One region of the Clostridium sp. AF36-4 genome, then DNA from elsewhere that is predicted to be linked to it. Evidence: predicted binding sites of a transcription regulator. Region 1 holds the regulator's gene; each other region holds the start of a gene.

Region 1 (3,287 bases):
GTTTGAACAGTGGTATCATCCGGAAAAAATTGTGAAATTGTGTACGATATTGGCTGCCTCACGGGATGAGGTTTCCTATGAGCAGACGAAAGAGTACTGCAAGCAGTTAAGTGAACGGTTAGATGGAGATTTTCGTCCACTGAAAATACCTGCCATGTCAATTTCTTCACATGAAATCCGAAAACGTATTAAAAAGGGAAAGTCAATTATTGGATATTGTCCGGAGCCTGTGGTACGTTATATTCAGATGCACCGGTTATATGGTGACTCTAGTTTTGAAATACCTAAAAACGAAAAAGAACAGATGGACTGCTTAGCGGCATCGCTTCGGCCGAAACGATTTGTTCATACGTTAGGAGTTGCCAATATGGCGGCAAATCTTGCCATGATGCATGATGATGTTTCACTGCAAAGAGCAAAATTAGCCGGTCTTTTGCATGACTGTGCGAAATATCTGACGAATGAAGAGATATTTGCCTTATGTGAGAAACTGGAAATTCCATTGTCTGAGTCCGAAAAAAGTACCCCTGCTGTAATTCATGGGAAATTAGGTGCTAAATTAGCGGTGCTTCGATATGGCATAGAAGATGATGAAATTTGTTCTGCCATTGCCTGTCATACAACCGGCAAGTCGCAGATGACGACATTAGAGAAAATAATTTACATTGCGGATTATATTGAGCCAAACCGTGATATGGACTGCAAACCATATCCGCTTGAAAGAATTCGAAGGACAGCCTTTTTTGATTTGAATCAGGCAACAGGTATGATTTTAAAAAACACATTAACGTATTTAGAAGAGAATCAGATGCCGATTGATGAAATGTCACTGGAAGCGTTTCATTATTATTTCACAATAAAATAGAATCAGGAGGAAACGTTAGATGGAAAATCAGTCGAAAAAAATGGTACAGATTGTTTATGATGCCTTGGATGAAAAACTGGGAGAGGACATTGAGATACTTAAAGTCGATGAAATTTCGATAATTGCAGATTATCTGGTAATTGCAAATGGAAGAAATCAGAATCAGTTAAATGCCATGACGGATTTAGTCGAGGAAAAAATGATAGAAGCCGGCTATAAAAGCAAGAGAATTGAGGGGAATAAAAATTCTTCCTGGGTTTTGATGGATTATGGCGATGTAATTGTTCATGTTTTTTCCAAAGAAGACCGCTTGTTTTATGATTTAGAGCGAATCTGGAAAGATGGAAAGAAGATTTCGAGAGAAGAATTATAAAAAAATTCCATGCGTAAGAGATAAGATAACGCTTCGCGTTATAAGCCTCTTACACATGGAATTTTTTTATTGCATTTTGTTCGAGAGAGCAATAAAAAGATTTTATATGCTCTGTTTTTGTGATATAAGTTTAGAAGAAGCGGTATAAGCCGATTACTTTTCCTAATATGATTACTTCGTTTACATAAATTGGCTCCATAGAATCATTTTCCGGCTGGAGACGGTAACGTCCGCTTTCTTTGTAGTAAGTTTTTACCGTGGCGGAATCATCAATTAATGCAACTACAATATCGCCGTCTCTGGCAGTAGGAGTCTGCTGCACAATGATTTTGTCACCGTCATAAATACCGACATTTATCATACTTTCACCGCGGACATCAAGCATAAATAAGTTACCGGCAGGGAGCTGGTCTGCAAGCATTGGAAAATAATTTTCGATATTCTGCTCCGCAAATAATGGGGCACCGGCGGCAACATGTCCTAACAATGGAATGTTGCGGATTTCGCGCCTGGATAAATTAAAATCATCATCTATAATTTCAATTGCACGTGGTTTCGTCGGGTCACGGCGGATATAACCATTCTTTTCCAATGTCTCCAAATGAGAGTGTACTGAAGATGTTGACTTTAAATGAACAGCTGAACAAATTTCCCGTACTGCCGGTGGATATCCCTTTTCTAAAATTTGTGCTTTTATGTATTCTAATATTTCAGCCTGCTTTGCTGATATTCTGCCATTTCCCATAAGAAACCTCCTAAAAAATTAGTAAAATACAAACAATTGTTTGCTTTTTAAATATATCATAATTTATTATATGTGTCAAACGAATGTTCGCTTTTTTGCGAAAAATGGAATTTATCATAGACAAATGACGACAGAATGGTTATAATAAACAAAGATATTCAAGATAAGGAGTGTAAATGGGAATGAAAAACGAGAAAAAAGGCTTTTTTAGCAGAATGCTGAGTTCAGAACATAAAGTATTTGAGACAAGTATGTTTGGTATTAGCGTGGTACTTACACTTGCGTTAGTGATTGGAATTGGCTATTATATTTCGGTTGCTTTCTTTAATCATAATACGGTTACAGATGAAGAGGCTAATGCTTCTGCTGTATCGGACAGTGCTGTTACGGTAAGAGAAAGTCCGGAGCCAACACAGACACCGGATGAAAATACGATGATTCGTGAAGATGATGCCGATACGCAGGTGGATGAGGAACTGGCAAAGGCAACGGAAGGTTATACGACATCGACTGTTAATATGCGTTCCGAACCGTCTTTGACGGCAAGTGTTGTGGCAAAAGTTCCGGCATCGACAAAACTGACTTTCTCTGGTTTGCAGAAGAAAGAATGGATGGAAGTTGAATATAATGGACAGAAAGGTTATATCAATGCGATGTATCTCTCTGTTGATAAACCAAAACCGATTGAGACAGTTACTCCAAGACCGACTCAGACACCGGTTCGTACAACGGCTACACCAAAGGCTACAAAAGTACCAAAGGCTACGAAGACACCAAAAGCGTCCAAATCGCCAAAGGCTACGAAGATGCCGAAAGCAACGAAAACGCCAGGTACTGTTGTTACAAAAGAACCGACTCAGGCACCAACAGAAGCGCCAACTCAGGCACCGACAGAAGCACCAACTCAGGTACCGACTCCAGAGCCGACTGCTAATACAACAGAATAGATTGGAATATTGCGAAAGAGGTAACAAAGACCATGGAACAGTTAACGCCAATGATGCAGCAGTACATGGAAACGAAAAATGAATATAAAGACTGTATTCTCTTTTACCGGTTAGGTGACTTCTATGAAATGTTTTTTGATGATGCCATATGTGCACACAAAGAACTTGAATTAACCCTGACCGGAAAGAGTTGTGGTCTTAAAGAGCGGGCACCCATGTGTGGTGTCCCGTTTCATTCTGCGGAGACATATATTAACCGTTTGGTAGAGCGGGGCTATAAAGTAGCGATTTGTGAACAGGTAGAAGACCCAAAACTGGCAAAGGGATTGGTAAAAAGAGAAGTAACACGTATTGTTA
Region 2 (3,287 bases), on a different contig from region 1:
GATTATGGTGGAAGGTATGGCGAGAGTTGGTTTCTTTGATTGGCTCTGTATGAGAATCGCAAAGATGGTTCATTTCAACACCATTCCGATTTTCATTACATTCATGATTATGTCCGCAGTTCTTGCTATGTTTATCGACAGTATTACGGTGATTTTGTTTTTGGCGGCTGTGACAATTGAATTGTCATCGCTTTTGAAATTCAATCCGGTGCCGATGATTATGGCAGAAATTTTCTGCGCAAATCTGGGCGGTTCGGCGACTATGTGTGGAGACCCTCCGAATATTATTATTGGAACAGCGCTTCATTACAGTTTTGCGGATTTTGTGTCGAATACCGGTGTGATTGCCGGTATTTCCCTGATTGTAATTGTGATTTATTTTTACTTTGTTTTCCGCAAGGATTTGAAAGTGAAAACAGGAAAAATTGAAGTTACGGAAGCGGATTTAGACCCGTCAAAAGCCATTCATGATAAGAAAGGTTTTGTAATCAGCACTGCTATTTTTTTGCTGGCAGTTGCTCTTTTAGTGACACATGCGCAGACGAAACTTACGGTTGCGTTTATTGGTGTTTTGATTGCGGTTCTTACGCTTTTGGCAGCGGGAAAACATGCGCTTACCATCTTGAAAAAAGTGGACTATGAGACCATTTTATTCTTTATTGGTTTGTTTGTTGTCGTTGGTGGACTGGAAGAAACCGGTGTTTTGGAATTAATTGCCGATGCGATTAAAACAATCAGCGGTGGAAATAGTTTCTTAATGATAGGAATTATTATCTGGCTGTCAGCGGTAGCAAGTGCCCTTGTGGATAATATTCCGTTTGCAGCAACGATGGTTCCGGTAATTAAGAGTTTAGGTGCCGGCGGCCCGGCTGGATTTTTGCCGGTTCTTGCCTGGGGACTCTCGATGGGGACGGATATCGGCGGTAGTGCTACACCGATTGGCGCTTCGGCAAATGTGGTAGGTATTTCCGTGGCGGAAAAAGAAGGTCATAGAATTGGCTGGGGAAAATACTGTAAAGCGGCAGTACCGGCGACGTTGATTGTTGTATTGATTTCAATGATTGTCATTTTTATTCGATATGGCGATTTGTTGATGATGTAGAAAAGAAATCCCTCTCGTTTTGTGATGAGATATGTTCACGAGACGAGGGGGCTTTTTTGCGTACATGAGAAGAAAATTTAAAAGATATACTTTACAAAAATAAAAAGCTGCGCTATAATAGAACAAACGTTCGATATAGAAGGAGGCGCAGGTATGGCAGTGACACAAGAGATATTTGAAAAGTTAGAAATTTTGACAGATGCGGCAAAGTACGATGTTGCCTGCACATCGAGCGGAAGCAGCCGGAAAGGGAGACAGGGGATGATGGGAAATACCGTGGCCGGGGGAATCTGCCATTGTTTTGCAGCAGATGGCAGGTGTATTTCTCTTTTGAAGATTTTGCAGACCAATGAGTGTGTGTATGATTGTAAATATTGTCAGAACCGCATGTCCAATGATGTGAAACGCGCCGGTTTTACACCGGAGGAAATTGCGGAACTTACGATTTCCTTTTACCGCCGCAATTATATTGAGGGATTGTTTTTAAGTTCCGGCATTCAGAAGAATCCGGATTATACGATGGAACAGATGTACCAGACGATTTATCTGCTCCGCACGAAGTATAAATTTAATGGATATATTCATGTCAAAGCGATTCCGGGAGCGGATCCGCTTTTGATTGAGAAGACCGGGTGGCTTGCTGACCGCATGAGCGCAAATATGGAACTGCCGACGGCGAAGGGGCTTGATTTGCTGGCACCGCAGAAGAGCCGGAAGAAAATTTTGACACCAATGCGCCAGATACAGGTTGGCAGAAGTGAGAGCCTTTTACTGCAGGATGCGAGAATTGAAAAAAGACGGCGTCTTTCTCTGTATCAGTCGGAAAGCCAGACTGTGTTACCGGCGGTTTCCGGTGGGACTTTGCAGGAGTTTCATCAGGATGGAAGGTTTGTGCCGGCGGGGCAGAGTACGCAGATGATTATTGGAGCTACAAAGGAGACGGATTATGAGATTGTCCATATGGCACAGGCGTTATACCAGCAGTTTGATTTAAAGCGTGTATTCTATTCGGCATTTGTGAATACAACAGGGGATTCTCGTTTGCCCGATACGAAAGAGAGGGGACCGGAGCTTCTGCGTGAACACCGGCTGTACCAGGCAGATTTTCTTATGCGGTTTTATCAGTTTCGAGCGGATGAGATTATTACAAAAGAAAACCCGAATTTAAACGTCTCCGTAGATCCCAAATGTAACTGGGCGCTGTATCATTTGGATTCATTTCCTGTTGAGGTGGAAAAGGCAGACTATCATACATTGTTACGTGTGCCGGGGATTGGCGTGAAATCGGCAAGGCGTATTATAATGGCACGAAGAAGAGGAACGCTCGATTTTAATGCGTTAAAGAAATTTGGTGTTGTATTAAAACGGGCGATGTACTTTATCACTTGTCACGGGCATATGATGATTCCAATCCGCTTAAACCGCACATTTATTCTTGCTAACCTGCTTGGCTTGAAGGAACGTCTTCCAAAGGAAATTGAGGCGCAGGGAACCGGAAGACAGATGATGTTAGAGGATGTGATGCAGGGATGGTAAGACATATTTATTTGTGTGAAAACAGTGCAGAAGGGATTTTCTCGGCGATATACCGTGCCTATGAGGAGGGTTATCCCCACGAGCATAATGAAGTTGTGATTGATACAGAGGGGCGGAATATGGAGCTTTTTTGCGAATATCACACAGTTGTGACAAATTTTGAGCATGCGGTGAAAGTAGCGCGCACCATCCGTCGCAAAATTTCAGAGGAGGCATATGATTTTATTCATCGCTGCTGCGGCTCTTATGAGGTGCAGAAGGCGGATGCTATTTACCGGTTTGTGCAGGAAGGACTTCGGATGGGAAGGGCGGTTATGAGCCATCTCACAGCCCCTTATATGCAGACCTTATTTGCGATTGAGCGGAATTTTACAAATGAATCACATTTTTTTATTGAAATACTTCGTTTTGAGGAATTGGAAAATGGCACATTATTTGGTAGAATAAATCCTAAGAGTGAAGTTCTGCCATATTTAGCCGACCACTTTGCGGATCGCTTTGCCGGTGAGCAGTGGGTGATTGCAGATACCGTGCACCGTACGGTGCTGCTTCATAAAGCAAATTACAAAACGGTGTATTTATCCATGGATGAAGTAGATATGGATGAACTTACTCTGACTTATTCCGAGGACGAAAAGCAGCTTCAGAA
Region 3 (3,287 bases), on a different contig from region 1:
CCAGTATACACCTGCTTTGCCGGGATGACAGGATATCATTTGTATGTCTGGTACCGCGACAATGTTTTTTGCGGGCGCTGTGGTACAAAAACCGTGCATGATAAAAAGGAGCGGATGAAGAGGTGCCCGCATTGTGGAAATTTGATTTTTCCAAAGATTGCCCCAGCGGTGATTATCGGGTTGATTCATGAGGATTCTATTTTGATTTCCACGTATGCAGACCGTCCCTACAAAGGGCGTGCACTGCTTGCCGGTTTCTGTGAAATTGGTGAGACACCGGAGCAGACGGTCGTGCGTGAGGTGCAGGAAGAAGTGGGACTTCGTGTGAAAAATATCCGTTATTTTGACAGCCAGCCATGGGGCTTTGACTCGAATCTTTTACTTGGCTATTACTGCGAAGTAGATGGCGGTACTTCGATTACAATTGACGAAACGGAACTTGCAACGGCGCGCTTTGTTAAGCGGGATAAAATTGAAGAAGATAAAAATCTATTAAGCCTTACGGCAACGATGATTGACCGGTTTCGTAAAGGCCTGGAATAGCTTTTTATTGCGGTATATTTTCCCGGTTTGACAAATATATTGGTACAAAGAATGTGGTGCTGGAAATGAATATTTATGTTAAAAAAACAAGAGGTTAAGTTGTATCTTGGAACCGTTGTCTTGATTGAACTTTTGGGCGCATTAGGAGCATTTGTAATTCGGGATGGCATAGCAGAATATGGTATGGGAATTCGGCCGGTTATTTCTCCGCCGGCAGTGCTGTTTCCAATTGTTTGGACGATTTTGTATGCCCTGATGGGAATCGGACTTGCCCGTATTTTTAGCAGTGAAGAAAGCATGGCAAAAACAATCGGACTCAATTTGTTTTGGGTACAATTATTCTTTAATCTTATGTGGGGCGTTTTCTTCTTTAATCTGCAGGCCTATGGATTTGCCCTTGTCTGGCTTCTCATTATGCTTTTGTTGATTTTTATGATGATACTTGTATGGCGCCTCATTGACCCGGTGGCTGCATGGCTTCAGATTCCCTATCTTTTGTGGGTGATTTTTGCAGCGGTTTTAAATGCGTCGGTGTGGTGGATGAAAAAATAGTTGTTCATAGTAAATCAAAATAAATTTTCCGCCGATATAATATCTGTACCATAAAAATATTTACAAATAAGATAAGATTAAGGATAAACGAATGAAAACACTTCTTTTAATTGAAGATGATGAAATAAACAGACAGTTCCTTTTAGAAATATTGCAGGAGGACTATGTAGTGCTGACGGCTGCAAATGGGCAGCATGGACTGGATATATTAGAGAAAGAGGCTCAAAGCATATCGGCGATTTTATTAGACATTCAGATGCCGGTTATGAATGGTTTTTAGTTTTTGAAACACGTTGAAAACAATTCTGATTACAACAGAATACCGATTTTGGTTACGACAGTATTAGATGGTGAAGAGGATGAAAAAGAATGTTTAAAACTGGGTGTTTCGGATTTTATTGTTAAGCCGTACAGTCCATTACTTGTAAAAATGCGTGTGGAAAATATTATTCATATGACGGAAAGTGAAGATATGATTTCGGAGCTGGAAATGGATGCGTTGACCGGGTGAAATACCGCATTATATATAAGGATGGTACGGTGAAGACAGTGCTTGACTATGGGCGGTTTGTGCATACAGAGATGTATGGGGATGTCTATTATGTATTTATTAATGATGTTACAGAAGACTTTTAAAGTATGGAACAGTTAGCAGAAAATTTTAAGGGAGGGGAAATTAAGAAAACGAACAAATGTTCATTTTTTTCGTTGCAATACATTTTTCAATGTGCTATACTTGTATCACGAGTAGTGAACGACCTATCGATAGGGAATGAATCATATGATTTGTTCCCTATGTTGTTATACCAATTCATCCAGACGGAGGTGGACAAATAAACGATGGACCATTTCGTATTACATTCCGAATATCAGCCGACCGGTGACCAGCCGCAGGCGATTGATGCTCTTGTGAAAGGCTTTCAGGAAGGAAATCAGTTTCAGACCCTTCTTGGTGTTACCGGTTCCGGTAAAACTTTTACAATGGCAAATGTGATTGAAAAATTGAATAAGCCGACGCTTGTGATTGCGCATAATAAGACACTGGCGGCACAGCTGTATGGAGAATTTAAAGAATTTTTCCCGGAGAATGCGGTAGAATATTTTGTGTCATACTATGATTATTACCAGCCGGAAGCCTATGTGCCTTCAACGGATACTTATATAGAAAAGGATTCGGCAATCAATGACGAAATTGATAAACTGCGCCACTCGGCGACAGCGGCACTGACTGAGCGCAGTGATGTGGTTATTATTGCGAGTGTTTCCTGCATTTATGGACTGGGTAGTCCAATCGATTATCAAAATATGACGGTCTCTCTGCGTCCGGGCATGGAAAAGGATAGGGATGAAGTGATTCGGCGTCTGATTGATATTCAGTACACGCGGAATGATATGGATTTTCATCGTGGCACGTTCCGTGTGCGTGGTGATGTAGTTGAGATTTTTCCGGCATCGGCAAGTGACCGTGCGATTCGGGTTGAGTTCTTTGGAGATGAAGTGGACAGGATTCAGGAAATTGATGTTGTGACCGGAGAGGCGACGGCCGATTTAGAGCATATGGTTGTTTTTCCGGCATCCCATTATGTAGTGGCACCGGATAAGATGGAGCGTGCGATTGCGGGAATTGAAAAAGAACTGGATGAGCGCGTGAAGTATTTTAAGAGTGAGGATAAATTGATTGAGGCGCAGCGGATTTCTGAGAGGACACATTTTGATGTTGAGATGTTACGGGAGACCGGTTTTTGTTCCGGCATTGAGAATTATTCCATGCATTTAAATGGGTTACAGCCGATGGAAACGCCGATGACTTTGATGGATTATTTTCCTGATGATTTTTTGATTATTGTGGACGAGTCGCATATTACGATTCCACAGATTGGCGGGATGTTTGCCGGGGACCAGTCGAGGAAATCTACACTTGTAGAATATGGATTTCGCCTGCCTTCTGCCAAAAGTAACCGCCCTCTGAACTTTGAGGAATTTGAGGGGCATATTAATCAGATGATGTTTGTTTCGGCAACGCCTTCGACGTATGAGACAGAGCATGAGCTGCTTCGTACCGAGCAGATTATTCGTCCGACGGGGCTGTTGGATCCGGAACTTGATGTAAGACCGGTTAAAGGACAGGTGGATGATTTACTCGGAGAGATTCGAAAGGTTACCGAGAAGAAGGGAAAGGTTCTCGTTACGAC

What was found. Region 1 encodes LexA, which represses DNA repair genes until DNA is damaged. Its sites were predicted from a motif close to CNAACANNTGTTNG; they were not measured.
Region 2: the regulator LexA is predicted to act here: its motif matches at 1,222-1,235, upstream of DW005_RS07295 (putative DNA modification/repair radical SAM protein).
Region 3: the regulator LexA is predicted to act here: its motif matches at 1,781-1,794, upstream of uvrB (excinuclease ABC subunit UvrB).

What each region holds. Positions count from the first base shown of each region.
Region 1 covers NZ_QTVH01000008.1:37,997-41,283, forward strand. Annotated here, with positions in the region: gene nadD (nicotinate-nucleotide adenylyltransferase) at 1-865, shown strand, start outside; gene rsfS (ribosome silencing factor) at 885-1,238, shown strand; gene lexA (transcriptional repressor LexA) at 1,369-1,983, opposite strand; gene DW005_RS05960 (SH3 domain-containing protein) at 2,166-2,930, shown strand; gene mutS (DNA mismatch repair protein MutS) at 2,963-3,287, shown strand, end outside.
Region 2 covers NZ_QTVH01000010.1:67,808-71,094, forward strand. Annotated here, with positions in the region: gene DW005_RS07290 (SLC13 family permease) at 1-1,102, shown strand, start outside; gene DW005_RS07295 (putative DNA modification/repair radical SAM protein) at 1,256-2,638, shown strand; gene DW005_RS07300 (TIGR03915 family putative DNA repair protein) at 2,632-3,287, shown strand, end outside.
Region 3 covers NZ_QTVH01000018.1:45,309-48,595, reverse strand. Annotated here, with positions in the region: gene DW005_RS10015 (NUDIX domain-containing protein) at 1-543, shown strand, start outside; gene DW005_RS10010 (TspO/MBR family protein) at 619-1,095, shown strand; gene DW005_RS10005 (response regulator) at 1,187-1,375, shown strand; gene DW005_RS10000 (hypothetical protein) at 1,379-1,606, shown strand; gene DW005_RS14355 (hypothetical protein) at 1,603-1,731, shown strand; gene uvrB (excinuclease ABC subunit UvrB) at 1,936-3,287, shown strand, end outside.